Regions from separate parts of the Rhizobium sp. YS-1r genome, predicted to be linked through region 2. Evidence: predicted binding sites of a transcription regulator. Region 2 holds the regulator's gene; each other region holds the start of a gene.
The links. The regulator HrcA, encoded in region 2, represses chaperone genes, less so after heat shock. The targets are predictions, from matches to a motif close to GTTAGCACTCNCNNNNNGNGAGTGCTAAC.
Positions count from the first base shown of each region.

Region 1: a site for HrcA is predicted at 2,922-2,950, ahead of JL39_RS07090 (co-chaperone GroES). Genes of this name have one in related genera too.
Region 3: a site for HrcA is predicted at 2,125-2,153, ahead of groES (co-chaperone GroES). Genes of this name have one in related genera too.

Region 1 is NZ_JPYQ01000006.1:573,099-577,737, forward strand. Features, by position in the region: gene JL39_RS07075 (ABC transporter substrate-binding protein) at 1-192, opposite strand, end outside; gene JL39_RS07080 (DUF6665 family protein) at 424-747, shown strand; gene groL (chaperonin GroEL) at 787-2,415, opposite strand; gene JL39_RS07090 (co-chaperone GroES) at 2,460-2,774, opposite strand; gene JL39_RS07095 (hypothetical protein) at 3,019-3,243, opposite strand; gene JL39_RS07100 (ABC transporter ATP-binding protein) at 3,583-4,639, shown strand, end outside.
Region 2 is NZ_JPYQ01000056.1:808,007-812,645, forward strand. Features, by position in the region: gene JL39_RS29525 (metalloregulator ArsR/SmtB family transcription factor) at 1-231, opposite strand, end outside; gene JL39_RS29530 (glyoxalase/bleomycin resistance/dioxygenase family protein) at 317-679, shown strand; gene grpE (nucleotide exchange factor GrpE) at 737-1,393, opposite strand; gene hrcA (heat-inducible transcriptional repressor HrcA) at 1,511-2,590, opposite strand; gene rph (ribonuclease PH) at 2,882-3,598, shown strand; gene JL39_RS29550 (VOC family protein) at 3,615-4,022, shown strand; gene rdgB (RdgB/HAM1 family non-canonical purine NTP pyrophosphatase) at 4,031-4,639, shown strand, end outside.
Region 3 is NZ_JPYQ01000056.1:437,693-442,331, forward strand. Features, by position in the region: gene JL39_RS27700 (TetR/AcrR family transcriptional regulator) at 1-29, shown strand, start outside; gene JL39_RS27705 (bifunctional riboflavin kinase/FAD synthetase) at 56-1,036, opposite strand; gene JL39_RS27710 (TIGR01459 family HAD-type hydrolase) at 1,053-1,901, opposite strand; gene groES (co-chaperone GroES) at 2,211-2,507, shown strand; gene groL (chaperonin GroEL) at 2,565-4,205, shown strand; gene metG (methionine--tRNA ligase) at 4,571-4,639, shown strand, end outside.

The sequences.
Region 1 (4,639 bases), on a different contig from region 2:
GACGGGCGTGGCGCCAAGCTGGATACGATCGGTAGTCTCGATGTTGTTGGCCTTCAGCACGGCAAGGATGATATTGCCGAGCACACCGCCTTCCGTATCGATCTTCGAGGAAACGACAACCTGCGCCTGAGCCAGGCTGGCCGAAATACCAAGCGCAAGGGCAATACCCAAAAGTTGCTTTTTCAGGGACATGACAAATTTCCTCCAGATCGCGAACCTATGCTCGCATCGAATTTAGATACAGAAAAGAGTTCAAGTCGTCCCTATGTAGGGTCGACTTGGCAATCTGCGAGTTTCGGATCGTGGGGAAAAGCGATTTTTTCCACTATACGCTGAACGGCAGAAACCGAAGTGCGGTTACCCAAACTGGATACGGCGCGCTCCGGAAGCTGGCAGTGTCCGCCAACAAAAAGGGGGCCAATCTTGAGTTTTCGTCCGCCGCACTCGTTTAAAGCATCACCCGAGACCGGTTTCAACGTGCTGGAATACGAGCTGGCATCCGAGCGGGCTGACGCGCTTGGCCGCCACGGGCGCAAGGTGGAGGCAGCCCTTGCGGCGCTGGCAGCCTGGAAATCCGAACAGCCAAGGGGTATCGACCGGGAGGCTCTGGTGGACGAAGCCTCCGATGCGGTCTGGGCCTTCTTCATTCAGCGGGAAATCTGCGGCCTGCGGAACAACAGGGAAGTCATCTCCAAGTACGGAATCCCGAATGAAGTCCTCGCGCGGCTCGGCGCCGTCCGCAAGTGAGCGAGCGGCGCCGGAAAGGACGGGCCTCGATTTAATGGCCTAGAAGTCCATTCCGCCGGGGGGCATTGCAGGAGCGGTAGTTTCCTTCCTCGGCTTCTCGGCGATCATGGCTTCGGTCGTCACCAGCAGACCGGCGACGGACGCGGCGTCCTGGAGCGCTGCCCGGACGACTTTGACCGGATCGATGACCCCCATGGCATAGAGATCGCCATATTCGTTGGTCTGAGCATTCCAGCCATAGGAGAATTCGGTCTTCTCCCTGAGCTTGCCGACGACGATGGAACCTTCGGCGCCTGCGTTTTCGGCAATCTGACGAACCGGAGACTCGATCGCCCTGCGAACAATATCGATGCCCACCCGCTGGTCGTCATTGGCCGTCTTGATACTGTCGAGAGACTTGATCGCGCGCAGCAAGGCAACACCACCGCCGGGCAGGATGCCTTCCTCGACGGCGGCGCGAGTTGCATGCAGCGCGTCGTCGACGCGGTCCTTCCTTTCCTTCACCTCGACTTCCGTCGAACCGCCGACGCGGATGACGGCAACGCCGCCAGCGAGCTTGGCAAGGCGTTCCTGCAGCTTCTCGCGGTCGTAGTCGGAGGTGGTTTCCTCGATCTGGGCCTTGATCTGGCCGACGCGGCCTTCGATATCGGCCTTCTTGCCGGCGCCATCGATGATGGTCGTATTCTCCTTCTCGATCGTGATTCTCTTGGCGCGGCCGAGCATGTCGAGCGTCACGTTTTCGAGCTTGATGCCGAGGTCTTCGGAGATGACGGTACCGCCGGTCAGGATGGCGATGTCTTCCAGTATGGCCTTGCGGCGGTCGCCGAAGCCTGGAGCCTTGACGGCAGCGATCTTGAGGCCGCCGCGCAGCTTGTTGACGACGAGCGTGGCGAGCGCTTCGCCTTCGACGTCCTCGGCGATGATGAGGAGCGGCTTGCCGGACTGAACCACGGACTCAAGAACAGGAAGCATGCTCTGCAGGTTCGAGAGTTTCTTCTCGTGGATCAGGATATAGGGGTCCTCAAGCTCGACCCGCATCTTGTCCTGGTTGGTGACGAAATATGGTGAAAGATACCCGCGGTCGAACTGCATGCCTTCGACGACTTCGAGTTCTGTTTCGGCGGTCTTGGCCTCTTCAACCGTGATGACGCCTTCGTTGCCGACCCTGTTCATGGCTTCCGCCAGATACTGGCCGATCTCCGTGTCGCCATTGGCGGAAATGGTGCCGACCTGGGCAATTTCGGAATTGTTGGAAATCTTGCGGGCATTGCTCTTCAGCTCGGCGACGACCGCTTCCACCGCGAGGTCGATACCGCGCTTGAGGTCCATCGGGTTCATGCCCGAAGCCACCGCCTTGGCCCCTTCCCGGACGATCGCCTGGGCGAGAACCGTGGCGGTCGTGGTACCATCGCCGGCGACGTCGCTCGTCTTCGACGCGACTTCGCGCAACATCTGGGCACCCATGTTCTCGAACTTGTCCTCCAGTTCGATTTCCTTGGCAACGGACACGCCGTCCTTGGTGATGCGCGGCGCGCCAAAGGACTTGTCGATCACGACGTTGCGCCCCTTCGGGCCCAGTGTGACCTTCACTGCATTGGCGAGAATATCGACGCCGCGCAGCATGCGTTCACGGGCATCGGTATGAAATTTGACTTCCTTCGCAGCCATTTTCCTCACTCCTAATAGGCAGCCACTGACTGACTTGAACCGGATCAGGCGGCCTTCTGGCCGGCAACCGGGGCCTCGATAATGCCCATGACGTCGCTTTCCTTCATGATCAGAAGGTCTTCGCCGTCGATCTTGATCTCGGTCCCCGACCACTTGCCGAACAGGATCCGGTCACCCACTTTGACATCGAGCGGCTGGATCTGGCCCTGGTCGTTGCGCGCACCGGGACCGGCGGCAATGACCTCGCCTTCCTGCGGTTTTTCCCTGGCAGTGTCGGGAATGATAATGCCGCCCCTGGTCTTCTCCTCGGATTCGACCCGGCGGACGAGAATGCGGTCGTGAAGCGGTCGGAACGTCATGTCTTCCTCCTGGACAAGCGATGATGATCAAAGCTCCCTCCCGGACCGGCTGACCAGTCCGGACAAGCGCCACCCCCCTCTCAAACGAACGATTGGTGAGATCGATTTGGTTTGAGAAATTCCAGTTTCAAGGGGAAACGCTAAAAAATTGGCACTCTGCCCAAGCGACTGCTAACACGCAGGAAAAAGAAAGCATTTCCCGCAGCTGTCCAACCAGCATCGGGCTCGCCTTTCGTGCAAGATTTTATTCTTCCCAATCTTCCTCCTGGGAGGACAGGAGGTCGACAAGCTCAGCCACTTTTCCGGTCGGGGGCCGCCGGCCTTCGCTGACCAGCGCCTCTTCGCTGTTGATCCAGGCCCAGGCTTCGGCGAGTTCTCCCGCCGTCGCGCCGGTCGCGATGACATCGGCGATCATCGTCTCGTCGATAGGCCCAAGCACGGCGACGACATCCTCTGAAGTCATTGTCATGTCTTACTCCTCTCCTGTTAGCATCCAGCCACCGGCTTGGACCGATATAGGAGACCGCCGCGCAAAGTCGATTCCGGAAAGCTCCCGACGCCGTAGCCGATCGGCGCGATGCATTCGCCTGGGACAAGATCGAGAGTAAGCGGAGAACGGAGGCCGCCGGTCGCAAAAAACGGAAGCGGAACATTCCCATCCGCACGTTTTCGCTCGTTTGCATTCAGCGGTATAAAGCACTATCCGTCCGGGCTCGTTTTCTAATATGGAGTAAGCGGATCATGTTTCGTCAGTTTCGTTTTTTCTGGTCAGCCACGCTCTGATATCGATTTTACCCCGAGAACTTGAATGTTACGCCGCTTCTTCTCCTACTATCGGCCTTACCGAGGCCTTTTCATCCTCGATTTCGCGTGTGCGATCCTCTCCGGAGTCCTTGAACTCGGCTTTCCCATGGCCGTGAAACTGTTCGTGGACAGACTGCTGCTCAGCCAGGAATGGCTGCTGATCCTGGCCGCCTCCGCAGCGCTTTTCATCGTCTATGCAATCAACACCGGCCTGATGGCGATCATCACCTACTGGGGACACATGCTCGGCATCAATATCGAGACGGATATGCGCCGCGCCGCCTTCAACCATTTACAGAAACTTTCGTTCAGCTATTTCGACAGCCAGAAGACCGGTCATATCGTTGGTCGCCTCACAAAGGATTTGGAAGAGATCGGCGAAGTCGCCCATCACGGGCCGGAGGATCTGTTCATCGCGCTGATGACTTTTGCCGGCGCGTTGGCATTGATGTTCTCGGTCAACTGGCAGCTCGCCCTGATCACCGCAGTCATCGTACCGCTGACAGCCTGGGTCACCAGCCATTTCGGCAGCCGGATGACCCAGAATTTCCGTCGCCTGTTCGATCGGGTCGGCGACTTCAACACCCGTATCGAAGAGAATGTCGGCGGCATCCGCGTGGTTCAGGCTTTCGCCAACGAACAGCATGAGCGGGCACTCTTCGAAGAGGACAACCAGAACTACCGGCGCGTCAAGCTTGAAGCCTACAAGCTGATGGCGGCCAGCAGTTCGCTCAGCTACATGAGCATGCGATTGACCCAGATGGTGGTGATGATTGCCGGTGCCTATTTCGTCCTGTCGGGCGAGCTCACCGCCGGCGGCTTCATCGGCTTCCTGTTGCTCGTGGGTGTCTTCTTCCGGCCGGTCGAGAAGATCAACTCGGTCATCGAGACCTATCCCAAGGGCATTGCCGGTTTCCGTCGCTTCACCGAACTCATCGACACGGAGCCGGATATCGCTGACGCGCCGGATGCGGTTAAGGTCGACCATCTCAGGGGCGAGATCGCCTACGAGAACGTCTCCTTCGGCTACAGCCTCGAAAAGCCGGTGCTGAAGGACGTCA
Region 2 (4,639 bases):
CACCGAATTCAGATAGTTCCAGCGTTCACGCCCTTCCCGCTTCACAATCACCAGATCCGCGTCCTCCAGAACCCTCAGATGCTGCATGACCGTGCAGCGATCCATATCAAAGAAGGTTTCGCAGAGTGCGCCCGTCGTTTGCGGCTTGTCCTTCAACTGATCCAGGATTTGCCGCCGCCGGGGATGGGCGAGCGCCTTGAAAACGGCATCGATCTGCGATTCGCTTGACATGTTATATTTTTATAACATATTTTGGATACCGGCAAGAAATCGCGGGGAAGAGCTGCGACATTTCCAAAAGGGAGGAGAATTTGTCATGACCGGACACATCTACGGCGGCATCGACATCGCCATGAAAGTCCCGCCGCATCAGTATCAGGAGACGCTCGCTTTCTACCGAGACGTCGTCAGGCTCAAGGAGATTACCGACAAGGCGCCGGCCATAGGCTTCGAACTCGGTCCAAACAAATTATGGATCGACGAGGCGCCGATGCTGAGCCAGGCAGAGATCTGGCTGGAGCTTTTCACCGACGATTTCGGTGCCGCAGCGGCTCACCTGGAGAAATCGGGTGTCGTTCGTTGCGATGCGATCGAGCCCCTGCCGGGCGGCTTCAAGGGCGGCTGGGTGACGAATCCTGCCAACATCGTGCACATGGTGCGAGAACCCGCCGCCTGGTGAGACGACAGAAGACCGCACCATGGCAAAAGCGGGCGAGACCGCCCGCCTCCAGAATTGTCAGGCTTTGTTCTCGCCAGCCGGCTCGGCCGCCGAGGCTTCCGGTTTGGGGCCGCCTTTTGCAACGCCGACCATGGCCGGACGCAGGACGCGTTCGCCGATCGTAAAGCCTGCCTGCACCACCTGCACGACCGTGTTGTTCGGTACGGTGGTGTCCGGTATTTCGAACATGGCCTGATGGAAGTGCGGATCGAACTTCTGGCCTTCCGCCTCGATCCTCTTCACGCCATGGCGTTCCAGCGCCGACAACATGGAGCGCTCGGTCATTTCAACGCCTTCCAGAAGCGTCGTCAGCGTGGCATCGGCCCCAGCGCGCATTTCGGTCGGCACGGCATCCAGCGCACGGCGGAGGTTATCCGAAACGGCTAGCATATCGCGGGCGAAGCCCGCGACCGAATAGGACTTGGCGTCCTTCACGTCGCGCTCGGTGCGGCGGCGCAGGTTATCCATCTCGGCGGCAAGCCGCAGGAAGCGGTCACGCAGTTCGGCATTCTCCGCCTTCAGCACGCCCAGGGGATCGGTCGTCTGGCCTGCATCCGGGGCCGGCGCTTCGGCGGCGTTCTGATTGGCCGCGTCCTCAAGAGCAGACGCCACGGCTTCCGTCGTATTTTCGGCGGCAGTTGTGTCAGGTCCGTTCTTCTTGGTTTCGTCGGTCATGACGGTCTCCAGTTATTCTTTGCTTAGATTTCCGGGCTTCGATTTGTGCCCGATATCGAGGTTTAAGATGGAAAAATCAAGGCTTGGCGGAAACTCGGGCGCCGGAAGCTTGCCTCTTCAGCGCGACAGCCTTGCGAGAAGCTGGGCGGTGTAGTCCACCATCGGCACAATACGGGAGTAATTGAGCCGCGTCGGACCAATGACGCCGACAGCGCCTATGATATGATCCTCGCCGTCGCGATAGGGCGCCACAATGAGCGAGGAACCGGAAAGCGAAAAGAGCTTGTTCTCCGAGCCGATGAAGATACGCACACCCGGCCCTCTCTCGGCGAGTTCAAGAATTTCGATCAGGCTGTCCTTCTTTTCGAGATCGTCGAAAAGAAGGCGCAAACGATCCAGATCGGCTGAATCGTCGAGGCCCTGAAGAAGGTTGGCGCGGCCGCGAACAATAAGCTGGCTCGGCTTGCCCTCCTCATTGTCCCCCGACCAGACGGCCAGCCCTCGCTCGACGAGCTCCTGCGAGAGAGTATAAAGCTCTCCCTGCACCTGGTCTTTCAGCCTCGTAAGCTCATTGCGCAGCTCCGGCAGCGTCTGACCGGTCAGATGCGCATTCAGGAAATTCGCCGCTTCCGTGAGCTGTGACGAAGTCACGCCGGCGGGCAGCTCGATGATGCGGTTCTCCACCTGATTGTGATCGCCGACCAGCACGGCAAGCGCCTTGGTGGGCTCCAGCCGGATGAATTCCACATGCTTGAGGACAGGGTCGCTCTTCGTGGTGATGACGAGACCGGCGCCGCGCGACATGCCGGACAGCATGAGGCTTGCTTCCGCCATCAGGCTCTCCATCGGCTGGTCGCGGTCACCCGGCCGGATCTGCCGTTCGATCGTGGCGCGTTCCTCATCAGAAAGATTGCCGACCTGCATGAAGGCATCGACGAAGAACCGAAGGCCCGATTGGGTCGGCAGCCGGCCGGCGCTGACATGCGGCGAATAGATCAGGCCGAGTTCTTCGAGGTCGCTCATCACGTTGCGCACGGATGCCGGCGACAGCGACATCGGCAGGAGCCGCGACAGATTGCGGGAACCAAGCGGCTCACCGGTTTCGAGATAGCTTTCGACAACGCGACGGAAAATTTCCCGCGAGCGATCGTCGAGCACAGAGCCGCTGTCCCTACCCGTCGGTCTCGAAAACCCCATTTATTCCTTCACCGTGCCGTTGATCTGCTATGAAAATATAGTCATTCCTCCGGCTATCGCAAAAGGGAAAATCGGATGACCCATTTCCCTCGCATGACAGACGACAAACGCCCTTTTCCTGCAGGATCGCCGCCCGAATATCAAGATTCGCAATTCCGGACGGAAAACCGCTTCGCACTTTTCTTGGAATTGGCTGGAATTTTCAGATTTCGCAATTCCGGACGGAAAACCGCTTCGCACTTTTCCTGGAATTGCTTTAGAAGGCTGAAACCGAAATCCAGGGAGTGGCGAATGCGGCCTTCAGGCAGACAGATAAACCAGATGCGCAAGGTTTCGTTCGAGCGCAATTTCTCCAAGCATGCGGAAGGCTCCTGCCTCGTCAAATTTGGCGACACACATGTGCTCTGCACCGCGAGCCTTGAAGAAAAGACACCGCCATGGCTGCGCAATTCCGGCAAGGGCTGGGTGACCGCCGAATACGGCATGCTGCCGCGCGCCACGGGCGAGCGCATGAAGCGCGAGGCCGCCGCCGGCAAACAGGGCGGGCGCACCCAGGAAATCCAGCGTCTCATCGGCCGGTCGCTCCGCGCCGTCATCAACCTCGAGGCGCTCGGCGAGAAGCAGATCACGATCGACTGTGATGTCATCCAGGCGGACGGCGGCACGCGCACCGCCTCGATCACCGGCGGCTGGGTGGCGCTTTACGACTGCCTCAAATGGATGGAAACCCGTTCGATGATCAAGGTCGACAAGGTGCTGAAGGACCATGTCGCAGCGATCTCCTGCGGCATTTTTGCCAGCCAGCCCGTGATCGATCTCGATTATCTCGAAGATTCCGCAGCCGAAACCGACGCCAATTTCGTCATGACCGGCGCGGGCGGCATCGTCGAAGTCCAGGGGACGGCTGAAGGCGCTCCTTTCAGCCAGGAAGAATTCCTGCAGCTTCTGGCCCTCGCTCAGGCGGGCACGCAGGAACTGGTGGCGCTGCAGAAGCAGGCGATCGCTTGACCGGAAGGAGAGCGCGGTGATCGAAGGAATTCTCGAAACTGCGCTCTATGCCGACGATCTCGATGCCGCGGAAGCCTTCTATGGCGGCGTGCTCGGCCTTGAGAAGATCTTGCGCGCAGGAAACCGGCATGTCTTCTTCCGCTGCGGACCGGGCATTCTGCTGATCTTCAATCCGAAGGAAACGGTGAAGCCACCAACAGCGGACGCCTTGCCTGTTCCACCGCATGGCACCATCGGCCCCGGGCATGCCTGCTTCCGGGTAAGCGGCGAGGCGATAGACAGGATCAAGGAAACGCTGAACCGGGCAGGCATTGCCATCGAAAGCGATTTCCGCTGGCCGAACGGCGCCCGCTCGATCTATTTTCGCGACCCGGCCGGCAACAGCCTGGAATGCGCGGAGCCAAGGCTCTGGGATATCAAATAGGAATTTGCATGCGCAAGCTCGATACAAAAACCATTATCGTCGCCAGCCACAATGCCGGAAAAATCCGCGAGATCGCCGAACTGATCGGCCCGCTCGGCTTTTCGGCGAAATCCGCCGCCGAACTCAAATTCGAGGAGCCGGAGGAAACCGGCACGACCTTCGAGGAGAATGCCGCGATCAAGGCGCTCGCTTCGGCCCGGGCCTCCGGCCTGCCGGCGCTTTCGGACGATTCCGGACTGGTGATCGACGCACTGGATGGTGCGCCTGGCGTCTATACCGCCGACTGGGCGGAACGCGAGGATGGCAGCCGTGATTTCCAGATGGCGATGGAAAAGGTCGAGAAGGCGCTTGCCGACAGGGGCGCGATCAAACCGGAAGAACGCAGCTGTCGCTTCGTCAGCGTGCTCTGCCTCGCCTGGCCGGACGGCCACACGGAAATGTTCAGGGGCGAGGTGGAGGGCACCGTGGTGTGGCCGCCGCGCGGCACCCAGGGTTTTGGTTACGACCCCGTCTTCCAACCGCAGGGCTATGATATTACCTTCGGTGAAATGAGCAGTGATCAGAAACATGGCTGGAGGCCGGGCGATGCGGAAGCCCTCTCCCACCGTGCCCGCGCC
Region 3 (4,639 bases), 370 kb from region 2:
ATTTGCCGCGCAAGCCGACTGTGAGCTGACTTGCGGACTTCGTCATCAAACGACGTCAGAATGCGATTTTCGCGTCCAGTTCCCCGAGCGGTCTGACACCGGAGAGCAGCGCCCGCGCCTCTTCCTCGTCGCGTTTGATCTGCACCACCAACGCGTCGAGGCTGTCGAGTTTCAGCTCGTCGCGCAGGTGCCCGAAGAAGGAGACGGAACAGATTTCACCATAGAGGCTGCCGGAGAAATCGAAGAGATAGGTCTCAAGCAACGGTGCGCCGTTGTCCGTCACGGTCGGACGGCGCCCGTAGCTTGCAACGCCATCGTGGAGCGTGCCGTCGGGGCGGCGGAACCGTACGGCATAGATGCCTGCCTTCAGCTCTGCTTCCGGGGATAACTGCATGTTGGCGGTCGGGAAGCCGAGCTGCCGGCCGAGCTTTTCGCCGCCGATCACCTCAGCCTCGACCGTATAACGGTAGCCGAGAAGACCTGCCGCGCCAGACACGCCGCCTTCCCCCAGCAGGGCCCGGATGCGGCTCGAAGATATCACTTCGGCATTTTCGTCCCGGAAGGCATCGACGAGCGAGACGGTAAAGCCGTGCCTTTCGCCCGACGCCATCAGGAAGGCCGGGCCGCCTTCCCTGCCCTTGCCGAAATGGAAATCGAAGCCGGTGACGACGGCGCCGGCATGCAGCCAGTCGACCAGGATCGTCCGGATGAATTCTTCCGCCGAGCGCGTCGCGAATTCCCTGGTAAAGGGATATTCGATCACCGACTGGAAGCCCATGGCCTCCAGCAATCGCGCCTTCAGCGGCGCGGGCGTCAGCCGGAAGACGGGTTCCTCCGGCCGGAACACGGTGCGTGGATGCGGCTCGAAGGTCAGCACCAGCGCGGGTGTGCCGCGCTCTTCGGCAAGCGACAACGCGCGCTCGAGAACGCTGCGATGGCCGCGATGCACACCGTCGAAATTGCCGATGGCGATGACGCCGCCCTTCAACGCCTCGGGCAGCGGTTCTTTCTTTTCGTTGCGGTGGAATACGGTCATCGAAGCGATTTCCGGTTCAGGCAAGCCTCTGCATCCAGTATTTCGGCGCGGCGTTTTCCGATTTCAGCCAGGCATTGAGGATCGCTTCGTCGGTCCGGCCATTGACGGTATATTCCGCCACATGGATACCCCCGCTGATATAGAGCAGATCGAGCCCGTATGCGAGCGCACCGCGCACGTCGGTAGGCATACCGTCGCCGACCGCCAGCACACGGTCCATCGGGAAATCGCCGCGCACTTCGCGAGCGGCGGCAAGCGTCGCCTCGTAGATCGGCCGGTGCGGTTTGCCGGCGATGCGCGTCTTGCCGCCGAGTTGTTCGTAATAGGCGGCGACGGCACCGGCACAGGGGATGATGCGGTGGCCGCGCTCGACCACGAGGTCGGGGTTGGCGCAGATGAACGGCACGTCGCGCTTGACGAAGGCGGTCAGGAGGCCGGTGTAGTCCTCCGGCACTTCCTTCTCGTCGTCGAAGAAACCGGTGCAGACGATGCAATCCGCGTCCTCTGCCGAAACGGCCTCGACGTCGAGCCCGTCAAACAGCGGCATGTCGCGTTCGGGGCCGAGCAGGAAGACCTTTTTCGGCCCTTCGGCAATCAGATGGCGCGTCACGTCGCCGGAGGTGACGATACGGTCATAGGTCCCGTCCGGCACGCCGAGCGCGCGCATCTGCTGGATGACGCCCGGCGCCGGACGCGGCGAATTGGTGATCAACACGACTGTCGCGCCGGCCTCCCGCGCCTCGGCAAGCGCCTTGCAGGAGTGCTGGAAGGCATCGACGCCATTGTGCACGACGCCCCAGACGTCGGAAAGAACGACGTCGTAGCCGCCGATCACTTCGCTCAAACTGCCGATGCGCTTTGCCATATGTCCGTCCTGTCACTCCAAGTCCCCGGTGACATGGCAAACCGCCGAAAAGATTACAAGCAAAAAGCTCCCGTTGCGCCGCGACGACACGCTGGTGTCATTTTTGCGCCGCACCATGGCCCGGCTTATCCATTAAGCTTGTTTTCAACCGGCAGGCGGGACCGCCTTTAAAATTTCAGCTTCGTCCTTGACTCAATCGCCGGCCCCACTTATCTCGACCCTCGTTAGCACTCCCGCAAGGTGAGTGCCAACAGCCAAGCGATACGGATCTTGCGATCCGTCAATGTCATTTGATCGAGGGATTAGACAATGGCAAGCACCAATTTCCGCCCCCTGCACGATCGCGTCGTCGTTCGCCGCGTCGAGTCTGAAGAAAAGACCAGAGGCGGCATCATCATTCCGGACACCGCCAAGGAAAAGCCCGCTGAAGGCGAAATCGTCGCCGTCGGCCCCGGCGCCCGCGACGAGTCCGGCAAGATCGCCGCGCTCGACGTCAAGGTCGGCGACCGCGTTCTCTTCGGCAAGTGGTCCGGCACGGAAGTCAAGATCAACGGCGAAGACCTTCTGATCATGAAGGAAACCGACATCATGGGCATCATCGGCTGATTTCGGCCGGTCGTGTTTTCCGAAATTCTCTGACACCCGTTTCAGGAGTTCTCAAAAATGGCAGCTAAAGAAGTCAAATTCGGCCGCACCGCGCGTGAAAAGATGCTGCGTGGCGTCGACATTCTCGCTGACGCAGTGAAGGTCACGCTCGGCCCGAAAGGCCGCAACGTCGTGATCGACAAGTCCTTCGGCGCGCCGCGCATCACCAAGGACGGCGTTTCCGTCGCCAAGGAAATCGAACTGGAAGACAAGTTCGAGAACATGGGCGCCCAGATGGTCCGCGAAGTCGCTTCGAAGACCAACGACATCGCCGGTGACGGCACCACGACCGCAACCGTTCTTGCCCAGGCCATCGTTCGCGAAGGCGCCAAGGCCGTTGCAGCCGGCATGAACCCGATGGACCTGAAGCGCGGCATCGACCTCGCCGTCAAGGCCGTCGTCGCTGATCTCCAGGCCAAGGCCAAGAAGATCAACACTTCGGAAGAAGTCGCCCAGGTCGGCACGATCTCCGCCAACGGCGAGCGCCAGATCGGCCTCGACATTGCCGAAGCCATGCAGAAGGTCGGCAACGAAGGCGTCATCACGGTTGAAGAAGCCAAGACCGCCGAGACCGAACTCGAAGTCGTCGAAGGCATGCAGTTCGACCGCGGCTATCTCTCGCCCTACTTCGTCACCAACCCGGAAAAGATGGTTGCTGACCTGGAAGATGCCTTCATCCTCCTGCACGAGAAGAAGCTCTCCAACCTCCAGGCGATGCTCCCGGTTCTCGAAGCCGTCGTCCAGACCGGCAAGCCGCTCCTCATCATCGCTGAAGACGTCGAAGGCGAAGCGCTCGCAACGCTCGTCGTCAACAAGCTGCGTGGCGGCCTCAAGATCGCTGCCGTCAAGGCTCCGGGCTTCGGCGATCGCCGCAAGGCCATGCTGGAAGACATCGCCATCCTGACCGGCGGCACTGTCATCTCCGAAGACCTCGGCATCAAGCTCGAAAACGTCACCATCGACATGCTCGGCCGTGCCAAGAAGGTTTCGATCTCCAAGGAAAACACCACGATCGTCGACGGTGCGGGCCAGAAGGCCGACATCGAAGGCCGCGTCGGCCAGATCAAGGCCCAGATCGAGGAAACCACCTCCGACTACGACCGCGAGAAGCTGCAGGAACGCCTTGCCAAGCTCGCTGGCGGCGTTGCCGTCATCCGCGTCGGCGGTTCGACGGAAGTCGAAGTGAAGGAAAAGAAGGACCGCATCGACGACGCGCTCAACGCGACCCGTGCGGCCGTTCAGGAAGGCATCGTACCGGGCGGCGGCGTCGCTCTGCTGCGTGCTTCCGCTCAGCTTACGGTCAAGGGCGAAAACGCCGACCAGGAAGCCGGTGTCAACATCGTTCGCCGCGCCCTGCAGGCTCCGGCCCGCCAGATCGCCGAAAACGCTGGTGACGAAGCTTCGATCGTCGTCGGCAAGATCCTCGAAAAGAACGACGACAACTACGGCTACAACGCCCAGACCGGCGAATACGGCGACATGATCGGCATGGGCATCGTCGATCCGGTCAAGGTCGTTCGCACCGCCCTGCAGGACGCAGCCTCGGTTGCCGGCCTGCTGGTCACCACCGAAGCCATGATCGCCGAGCTGCCGAAGAAGGACGCTCCGGCCGGCATGCCTGGCGGCATGGGCGGAATGGGCGGCATGGACATGATGTGAGACTGACGTCTCGCATCTGAGCCATCCGGTTCAGTCTTGGAAGGGCGGTCTTCGGGCCGCCCTTTTTCATCTCAACGAGGCCGCCATCATTCCAGACGGCTCTGCGCGTCGAGCGCGCCGGGCTATCGACTTCCGCTTCCCTGACATTCGTCAATTGACGGGAAACCTCCAGGAGGATAATTGGAATTCATGACCAGCAGCGCCTCGATCGTCAGCATCTGCATGATGATGCCGCTTTCCAAATCGGAAGCGGCAGGTCTTGGCATGTAATCCACGCGGATAAACAAACATCCAAGTCGCTTCCACCCGGGGCGGCTTTTTTGTCTTCAGGGACCGCCTCGTTCTCAAACCCGAGAGGTCTCCCGATGCCCGCGAATGCTCATTCCATCAACCCATCTCATCGCTACGTCACGACGGCGATTCCCTATGTGAAC